One region of the Ensifer sp. CCNWLY38 genome, then DNA from elsewhere that is predicted to be linked to it. Evidence: riboswitches for the same ligand, from Rfam matches in the RefSeq annotation. Region 1 holds a riboswitch; each other region holds the start of a gene.
What was found. A riboswitch is a leader RNA that binds a small molecule or an ion and turns the genes downstream of it on or off. The one in region 1 is predicted to bind cobalamin.
Positions count from the first base shown of each region.

Region 2: another riboswitch for cobalamin. It lies ahead of bluB (5,6-dimethylbenzimidazole synthase); the one in region 1 lies ahead of nrdH (glutaredoxin-like protein NrdH).
Region 3: another riboswitch for cobalamin. It lies ahead of cobU (bifunctional adenosylcobinamide kinase/adenosylcobinamide-phosphate guanylyltransferase); the one in region 1 lies ahead of nrdH (glutaredoxin-like protein NrdH).
Region 4: another riboswitch for cobalamin. It lies ahead of V7S54_RS05010 (DUF1636 family protein); the one in region 1 lies ahead of nrdH (glutaredoxin-like protein NrdH).

Region 1 covers NZ_JBBBBO010000003.1:316,943-319,116, reverse strand. Annotated here, with positions in the region: gene V7S54_RS08605 (hypothetical protein) at 1-106, shown strand, start outside; cobalamin riboswitch at 333-557, shown strand; gene nrdH (glutaredoxin-like protein NrdH) at 854-1,075, shown strand; gene nrdI (class Ib ribonucleoside-diphosphate reductase assembly flavoprotein NrdI) at 1,088-1,504, shown strand; gene nrdE (class 1b ribonucleoside-diphosphate reductase subunit alpha) at 1,474-2,174, shown strand, end outside.
Region 2 covers NZ_JBBBBO010000002.1:413,986-416,159, forward strand. Annotated here, with positions in the region: gene V7S54_RS06240 (SDR family oxidoreductase) at 16-828, shown strand; cobalamin riboswitch at 971-1,182, shown strand; gene bluB (5,6-dimethylbenzimidazole synthase) at 1,229-1,924, shown strand; gene V7S54_RS06250 (DUF2865 domain-containing protein) at 1,981-2,174, opposite strand, start outside.
Region 3 covers NZ_JBBBBO010000002.1:246,806-248,979, forward strand. Annotated here, with positions in the region: gene V7S54_RS05440 (adenylate/guanylate cyclase domain-containing protein) at 1-12, opposite strand, end outside; cobalamin riboswitch at 251-423, shown strand; gene cobU (bifunctional adenosylcobinamide kinase/adenosylcobinamide-phosphate guanylyltransferase) at 836-1,360, shown strand; gene cobW (cobalamin biosynthesis protein CobW) at 1,364-2,174, shown strand, end outside.
Region 4 covers NZ_JBBBBO010000002.1:165,847-168,020, forward strand. Annotated here, with positions in the region: gene V7S54_RS05005 (DUF1330 domain-containing protein) at 348-641, opposite strand; cobalamin riboswitch at 857-1,072, shown strand; gene V7S54_RS05010 (DUF1636 family protein) at 1,178-1,591, shown strand; gene V7S54_RS05015 (ABC transporter ATP-binding protein) at 1,668-2,174, shown strand, end outside.

The sequences.
Region 1 (2,174 bases):
GCCCTCGCCGGAGCGGGATTGCGGCGACGCGCCGCAAATGGCAAGGGCTTCGCCTCGAGCCCAGCCCGGAGAAAACAAAGACGTAAGCATGTCGCTCTGCGATTGACGGAACGCAGAGGCAAGAGACAGCGCAGTTGTCGTGATCTGCCACGTGCCAGCCCGCGGACCGAATTCGGGAGAGATCCGGCGTGGCTAGAAGCCGCGCAGCTCTCCACCCACAGGTTTCGCCGCATCCCGCCGTTTACTCCTTGTTAGCCACACGGCGAAAGAAATCACCTTCTCTCCCCAGCTTTAGGCACTTCGAACCTATTGACGCAGAATTGCGATGAACTACTATATCTAGTGTTCGAGGTTCTCTCGATTCGCAGGGATTGAGAGCTAAGACGGGAATACGGTGCGTCGGCGAGTTTTCGCCAGGCTATGCCGTAGCTGCCCCCGCAACTGTAGACGGCGAGCGACTGTCCGGAATTGGACCACTGAGGCATGAGGCCTCGGGAAGGTCGGGGTGGAAGCTGAGACCCGTGAGCCAGGAGACCTGCCTCGAGCAACAAACGTCCACGGGCGGGGTGTCCGGAGGGGTTGAGTTGCGTGCGGCAGGATGAGCCTGCCTGATCGTCTCGACATCTCCCCGGCAGCCTGTCGAAAGCTTCGGGGTGAAGTCATGTCCGCGTCATTGAAATTCTATCACTCGCCAATCAAGAGGCGCGGTTTCCCGCGCATCTGACGAAGAGGCACGCCCGGGCGTCCAGATCCGAGCGAGCCACAGCCATGACAGCCCTGCATTTCGCCGGATCGCGGTTGCGTGTCCGTGCGCCTTCTCATGCTCTCATCCAGCCGACCAAACGAGGAAGAAATGAACGTTACCGTCTACAGCAAGCCCGCCTGCGTCCAATGCACCGCGACCTATCGGGCGCTCGATCGCCAGGGTGTCAACTACGAGATCATTGATATCTCCGTCGACCAGGACGCGCTCGAAACGGTCAAGGGCCTCGGTTATATGCAGCTTCCAGTCGTCGTCGCCGGCCCCGAACACTGGGCGGGTTTTCGCCCCGACAAGATCAGCGCGCTTTCCTAGAGGAGACAGGCGGTGGGCCTGATCGTCTATTTTTCCAGCCGCTCGGAAAACACCCATCGCTTCGTCGAAAAGCTCGGCCTTCGCGCAGCGCGCATACCGCTCAAGGAAAGTAAGGCTTCGCTTACGGTTTCCGAGCCCTTCGTGTTGGTCGTGCCCACCTACTGCGGCGACGACGGCCGGGGCGCCGTGCCGAAACAGGTGATCCGCTTCCTCAACGATGCGGGCAACCGCTCTCACATCCGCGGCGTGATTGCTGCGGGCAACAGCAATTTCGGCGCGACCTACGGGATCGCCGGCGACGTCATCGCGGCCAAGTGCCGGGTGCCCTACCTCTACCGGTTCGAGCTGCTCGGAACCGAGGAGGACGTCGCCAATGTCAGAAACGGGATGGAACGATTTTGGACGTCTCAACACTCGAACGCCCCCTGAAGGCGACGGAACCGGCGCTCGACTATCATGCGCTGAACGCGATGCTGAACCTCTATGATGAAGAGGGACGGATCCAGCTCGACAAGGACCGGCTGGCGGCGAAGCAGTACTTCCTCCAGCACGTCAACCAGAACACCGTCTTCTTCCATAACCTCAGGGAGAAGCTCGATTATCTGGTGACCGAGGGCTACTATGAACAGCAGGTGCTGGATCAGTATTCCTTCAACTTCGTGCGCGATCTCTACGACCACGCTTATGGGAAGAAGTTCCGCTTCCCGACTTTCCTCGGCGCGTTCAAATACTACACGTCCTATACGCTGAAGACCTTTGACGGAAAGCGCTACCTGGAGCGCTACGAAGACCGCGTCTGTATGGTGGCGATGACGCTGGCGCGCGGCAACGAACAGCTTGCCCGCGATCTCGTCGACGAGATCATTTCCGGCCGTTTCCAGCCGGCGACGCCGACCTTCCTCAATGCCGGCAAAAAGCAACGCGGCGAGCTCGTCTCCTGCTTCTTGCTTAGGGTCGAGGACAATATGGAAAGCATCGGCCGCGCGATTAATTCCGCGTTGCAGCTCTCCAAGCGCGGCGGCGGCGTGGCGCTGTCGCTCACCAACATCAGAGAGATGGGCGCACCGATCAAGCAGATCGAAAACCAGTCCTCCGGCAT
Region 2 (2,174 bases), on a different contig from region 1:
GAGGGAGGAATTTCAATGAGCGGACAAATGGAAGGCAAGATCGCCATCGTCACCGGCGGCACGCAAGGCCTGGGCGCAACGATCGCCGGCCTATTCGCCGAACGCGGTGCGGCGGGCATCGTCATTTGTGGGCGCAATGCCGCCAAGGGACGGGCGAAGGCCGAGGAAATCGACAAGGCCAGCGGCGCGAAAGTGGTCTATGTCGAGGCCGATCTCGAAAAGGTGGACGACGCCCGCAAGGTCGTTGCCGCCTGCGATGCGCAGTTCGGCCGGGTTGATGCGCTGATCAACGCTGCGGCCATCACCGACCGCGGCACGATCCTCGACACGACACCGGAACTCTTCGACCGCATGTTCGCCATCAATGTGCGGGCGCCGTTTTTCCTGATGCAGGAGTCGGTGAAGGTGATGCGGCGTGAGCGTACCGAAGGCACGATCGTCAATATCGGTTCGATGTCGGCAATGGCCGGCCAACCCTTTATCGCGGCCTATTGCTCGTCGAAAGGGGCCCTGGAGACGCTGACCAAGAACACGGCCTATGCGCTTCTGCGCAACCGCATCCGCGTCAATGGCCTGAACATCGGCTGGATGGCTTCCGAAGGCGAGGACCGGATCCAGCGCGAGTTTCACGGTGCTGCCGCGGATTGGCTCGAAAAGGCGGCCGCCAGCCAGCCCTTCGGCAGGCTCGTCGATCCGTCGGAGGTGGCGCGCGCTTGCGCCTACCTGTCTTCCGCCGAATCCGGGCTGATGACCGGATCGATGATCTGCTTCGACCAGTCGGTCTGGGGCGGCTATGACGGTTCGCCGCATCCGGTGGCGCCGCTCTAGATCACAATGATTTTGGGTCGGGGCGACCCAAAATCATAAACGTGATCGGTCCTTAGAAGTTAGAGCGGAATGCGGGCGGAAAACTGCGCGCACTTTTTCCTCATCCCGCTCTGACGGGCGCTTGTCTTTCGCTAGTGGCTGTGCCCTTATGACGCCGTCAGGTGCCTGCGCAAGCGGGAGAATCGGGAATCCGGTGTCATTCCGGAACGTGCCCAACGCTGTGACGGGGACGGTTGCCTCAAGAAGTGCCTTGAATTGATTCAAGGTTTTGCCACTGGATCTTCAATCGATCTGGGAAGGTGAGGCGACCGGTTGAACCGAAGTCAGAAGACCGGCCTGGCGAGATAGACCGAACCCCGCGCGGACGGCGGGAGGTTTTCGCATTGTTGGGGATCAAACGATGCTGACTGAACCGAAGGGCGGCCTTGCGGCTGCCGGTGCCTTTTCGCCGGATGAGCGGGAGGCCGTCTACCGCGCCATCGAAACACGCCGCGACGTGCGCGACGAATTCCTGGCCGAACCTCTTCCCGACGATCTGGTGAAACGCCTGCTCGCCGCGGCGCACAGCGCGCCATCGGTGGGCTTCATGCAGCCCTGGAACTTCGTGCTGGTGCGGGGGGCAGAAACGCGCGAGCGCGTCTGGCAGGCCTTTCGCCGCGCCAATGATGAGGCCGCCTTGATGTTCGAGGCAGAGCAGCAGGCCAAATACCGCTCGCTGAAGCTTGAAGGCATTCGCAAGGCGCCGCTCAGCATCTGCGTCACCTGCGACCGCACGCGCGGCGGCGCCGTCGTTCTCGGGCGCACGCACAATCCGCAGATGGATGTCTATTCGACGGTTTGCGCCGTACAGAACCTGTGGCTTGCGGCCCGCGCGGAAGGGGTTGGCGTCGGCTGGGTCAGCATCTTCCACGAGACCGAGATCAAGGCGATCCTCGGCATTCCTGATCATATCGAGATCGTCGCCTGGCTCTGCCTCGGCTATGTCGATCGCCTTTACCGGCAGCCCGAGCTGGCGGTGAAAGGATGGCGGCAGCGCCTGCCGCTGGAAGAACTGGTGTTCGAGGAAGGCTGGGGGAACTGCAGCGAGAGTTCCTAAAGCCCGTCGCGCAAAAGTGCGCAGCGATCGCGACGCGCTTTAAGGCGGCGCCGGGATCAGTTCTGGACCGGTTGATAGGCCGGTCCCTTCGGGTGCTTCAGGTCGATCGAGGTTTCTTCCTGCGGCAGGAAGGTCGGGCCGACGACGCGCACCTTGCTCTTGGACGGGTCGTAGGGCCGCTCCTCGGCCGGCACCTTGGCGGTCGTGGTATCCGCCGGTTTCTTGGTTTCGATCACGACGATGGACGACT
Region 3 (2,174 bases), on a different contig from region 1:
CCTGCGTTCCATGTGCCTACCGGATAAACGAAGCCCCTCGGTTGCGGGATGGTTCAGCGACCTTTGCGCGTCCATAGGACGCGCGGCGCTCCAGTTTAACGCAACATCTGTCATTGCTAAAATATGTTCGTTCGCGACATGCCATTCGCCTCATGTCCGGTGCGGCATCACGCTCGAAAAATCGTCGCGCGACGCAAGTCGGGCAGGGAGGTGTCGCAAGCGTCGATTGACTTTGCGGCGCCCGCTTCCTAATCATCGGATGTTGGATGGTTCCTCCTTGTCGTGGCGATCAGGAGGAATAATTGGGAATGTGACGGATGGACCCAAACCGGGCATCCTTATCGCAGCCGACCCCGCGACTGTAGAACGGTCAGGGTTCGCCATCGGGTTCAGGGTCAGGCCTGCCGGCCGATTGCATGGGGCAATCGCGGCAGTTTGAAACGGAACCGGAAAAGCCACTGGCGTGGCATCGTGATCAGCCGGGTTGGACGCCTCTTCTTCTACGAATCGTCCGCCTTTCACGAAGCCGCCCACAGCGCCGCGCGTCGGAGACGACGCGCAGAGGTTCGCTGTGGCACTGGAAAGCGCCGGGAAGGTGAGGCGGGCCGCTCGGGTCCTGACATCGGAACCTCGTCCATTCTGGGCGAGGCGATGTGGGGCCTCGTGACGCCGTGAGCCAGGAGACCTGCCACCCGACATGGGCATTCCGCCCGAGGAGACGTGTCGTCTCCAACGCCATCACGGAGGTTGTTTTGGCTCTCAGATACTTTCCCGAACGCGCCGCCGGCGCGTCGAACTGGTGTTGCCATCTGCCGCTGACCTCGGCGCAGCGGCGATGAGCAATCAGAGCGCCGGACCGGTCCTGGTCCTCGGCGGCGCCCGTTCCGGCAAATCCAGCTTTTCCGAGAAGCTCGTCGAAGCGTCCGGTCTCGCCCTGCATTATGTCGCCACCGGCCGTGCCTGGGACGACGAAATGCGCGCGCGCATCGACCATCACAAGACGCGCCGCGGCGAAGGCTGGACGACGCATGAGGAGCCTGTCGATCTCGTCGGTATCCTCAGGCGCATCGACGACCCCACCCATGTCGTTTTGATCGACTGCCTGACCCTATGGGTCACCAATCTCATGCTCGAGGAGCGCGACATCGAGGCGGAGTTTGCGGCGCTTGCCGCCTACCTGCCGCAGGCGCAGGCGCGCCTTGTTTTCGTTTCCAACGAGGTCGGCCTTGGCATCGTGCCCGAGAACCGCATGGCCCGCGAGTTTCGCGACCATGCCGGCCGGCTTCACCAGATCGTTGCGGAGAAATCCGCTGAAGTTTACTTTGTCGCGGCCGGTTTGCCGCTGAAAATGAAGGGTTGATAAATGACCACTGCGAAAGCCAGCCACGGCAAGATCCCGGCGACTGTCATCACCGGGTTCCTCGGCGCCGGCAAGACGACGATGATCCGCAACCTCTTACAGAACGCCGACGGCAAGCGCATCGCGCTGATCATCAACGAGTTCGGCGATCTTGGCGTTGATGGCGACGTGCTGAAGGGTTGCGGTGCCGAGGCCTGCAGCGAGGACGACATCATCGAGCTTACCAATGGCTGCATCTGCTGCACGGTTGCCGATGATTTCATCCCGACCATGACCAAGCTTCTGGAGCGCGAGAAGCGCCCTGACCATATCATCATCGAAACCTCGGGCCTTGCCTTACCGCAGCCGCTGGTCGCCGCCTTCAACTGGCCGGATATCCGCAGCGAAGTGACCGTCGATGGCGTCGTGACCGTGGTCGACAGCGCCGCCGTTGCCGCCGGCCGCTTTGCCGACGACCATGACAAGGTGGATGCGCTGCGCGTCGAGGATGAAAATCTCGACCATGAAAGCCCGATCGAGGAGCTCTTCGAGGATCAGCTGACCGCCGCCGACCTGATCGTTCTCAACAAGACCGATCTGATCGACGCTTCCGGCCTCAAGGCCGTTCGCGACGAGGTTTCCTCGCGCACCAGCCGCAAGCCGACCATGATCGAGGCGAAGAACGGCGAAGTGGCTGCCGCCATTCTGCTCGGCCTCGGCGTCGGCACCGAAGGCGACATCGCCAACCGCAAGTCGCATCACGAGATGGAGCATGAGGCGGGCGAGGAGCACGACCATGACGAGTTCGACAGCTTTGTTGTCGAGCTCGGCGCCA
Region 4 (2,174 bases), on a different contig from region 1:
TACGTGACGGTAACACATGCGGCAATTCCGGGCTTTTCCGGGAGCATCAGGCGGGTGGCGGTTCGCCGGCGTCGGGCTGGATATCCGGCCGGCGAAGGCAAGTTCGGGACGGCGACGGCGCACTATCCGCAACCAATGCGCGAGTTTATCTCAGCTCGAGCCCCATCGGCAATTCAACTCTGGCATTGCAAATAACTGCATGACGAAACGCTGCACGTTGATAGGTCCGGAGCGCATGCCCCTAGCAGTCGTTTCATCCGCGCGCCGCGAAGCTTGAAGTGACGGGCGCGCTCATCCGTTCGTTTCACGAGCAAGGCCGGCAATTGCGGCCAGTCTTGCGCTCCGCTTCAGATGGCGACGCCTTCGAGTGCTATGATACGTGTCCTGGCACAGCGCTCGCGGATCGCCTTCAGGCGCTGATACTCCGGCGACTGGTACCAGGAGAGCAAGGCTTGCATGTCCGGGAATTCGATGATGACGAGGCGGTGCGGCTCCCAGTCTCCTTCGAGTAGCCGGGTCGCACCCCCACGGCCGAGATAGCGCCCGCCATAGCGGGCCTCCGTCGCCGGCACCTCTCTTTTGTATTCCTCGAAGGTCGCTGCATCGGTGATATCGACATCGGCGATCAAATAGGCAGCCATGGCAGAGCTCCTTTTCCGACAAGCCAAAGATCAAGGATACGCCGTTCGTGCCCCTCGAGCGACGCCTTGCGCCGTAGAGAGCAGTTGAACGGCTGATCATCATTTTTATGTTGATTCTTGTAATGTTATCACATAACAAAAAATGCATGACCATAAGCCGCATGTTGATAGATCCCGGCCGCCGGACCCCATCGGTTGTATCCGCTGCCGATTCGTGCGAGGAAGAGCGCGATGGTGCTGCGTCCGCGACAATGCGGAAGCGGCTGAAAAGGGAACACGGAACGGACGACCCTGACGGGACCGAAACCGTGGCTGCCCCCGCAACTGTGAGCGGACAGCGCATTCACACCATGTCACTGGCCAATGGCCGGGAAGACGTGGATGCGCCGCGACCCGCGAGCCAGGAGACCTGCCATCGAACCGATCAACCACAACGGACGGGGTGTTCCGATGGAAAAGAACTGGCTTTTGCGCGACGGTCATCCGTCATCCTGCCGCTTCGCCATCTCTTGCCGTCAGTCCGGCGGAGAGAGAAAATGGCTGAGCCGACTTCCCGACAGCACAAGATAACGGTCTGCACCGATTGCCGCTTTACCGGTGGCCCCTGCATGCCGGGCGCCGAGCTGATAAAGCGTCTTAACCGCAGCATTGCCGCGCTCGGCGAGCCGCTCGATCGTGATTTCTCGATTGCCGGCACGGTCTGCATGGCGGCATGCACGCGCCCCTGCACCATCGCTTTCCAGGCGACGGGCAAGGCGACCTATCTCTTTGGCGACATCTCGCCGGAAGAGGATATCGACGATCTCGTCCGCTTTGCCGCCACCTATGCGGAGCGCGGCGACGGCATGACGCGGGCTGCCGAACGGCCGCGCGGGCTTAAAGGCAAGACGCTTGCCCGCATCCCGGCGGCCATGCTCGTCTCCGAAGACCTTGCGGGCCACTTCCAATGAGCGCGACACGCATGCGCTCAAGCGCGTTTGGTGCATCCGGGATGGACGCGTGGCGCTGCCGGGGAGGGATGAGACCATGACCTGCACCGCAACAGGAGCAGCCCTCCGTGTCGAGGGGCTTTGCTGGGGGCCGCGCCCGGGGTTGAAGCTGGTCGACGACATGGACTTCGCAATCGAGGCGGGCAGCCGGCTTGCGATCCTCGGGCCGAACGGAGCCGGCAAGACCTCGCTTCTGCGCTGCCTTTACCGGGCGGTGCAGCCGAATGCGGGCCGCATCGAGGTCGACGGCGTCGACCTCTGGTCGATTTCGGCGCGCGAAGCGGCGAAGACGATCGCCGTCGTGCTTCAGGAAATGCCCGGCGATTTTCCCTTCAGCGTGCGCGATGTCGTGATGATGGGCCGCATCCCGCGGCGGGAGGGGCTCAACGGCTGGACGGACACGGATCGCGAGCGCGTGCACCATGCGCTTTGCCATCTCGATCTCGCCCATCTCGCCGGCCGCCAGTTCTCGACGCTCTCAGGCGGCGAGAAGCAGCGGGTGCTGATCGCCCGGGCGCTTGCCCAGGAGCCGCGCATCATCATC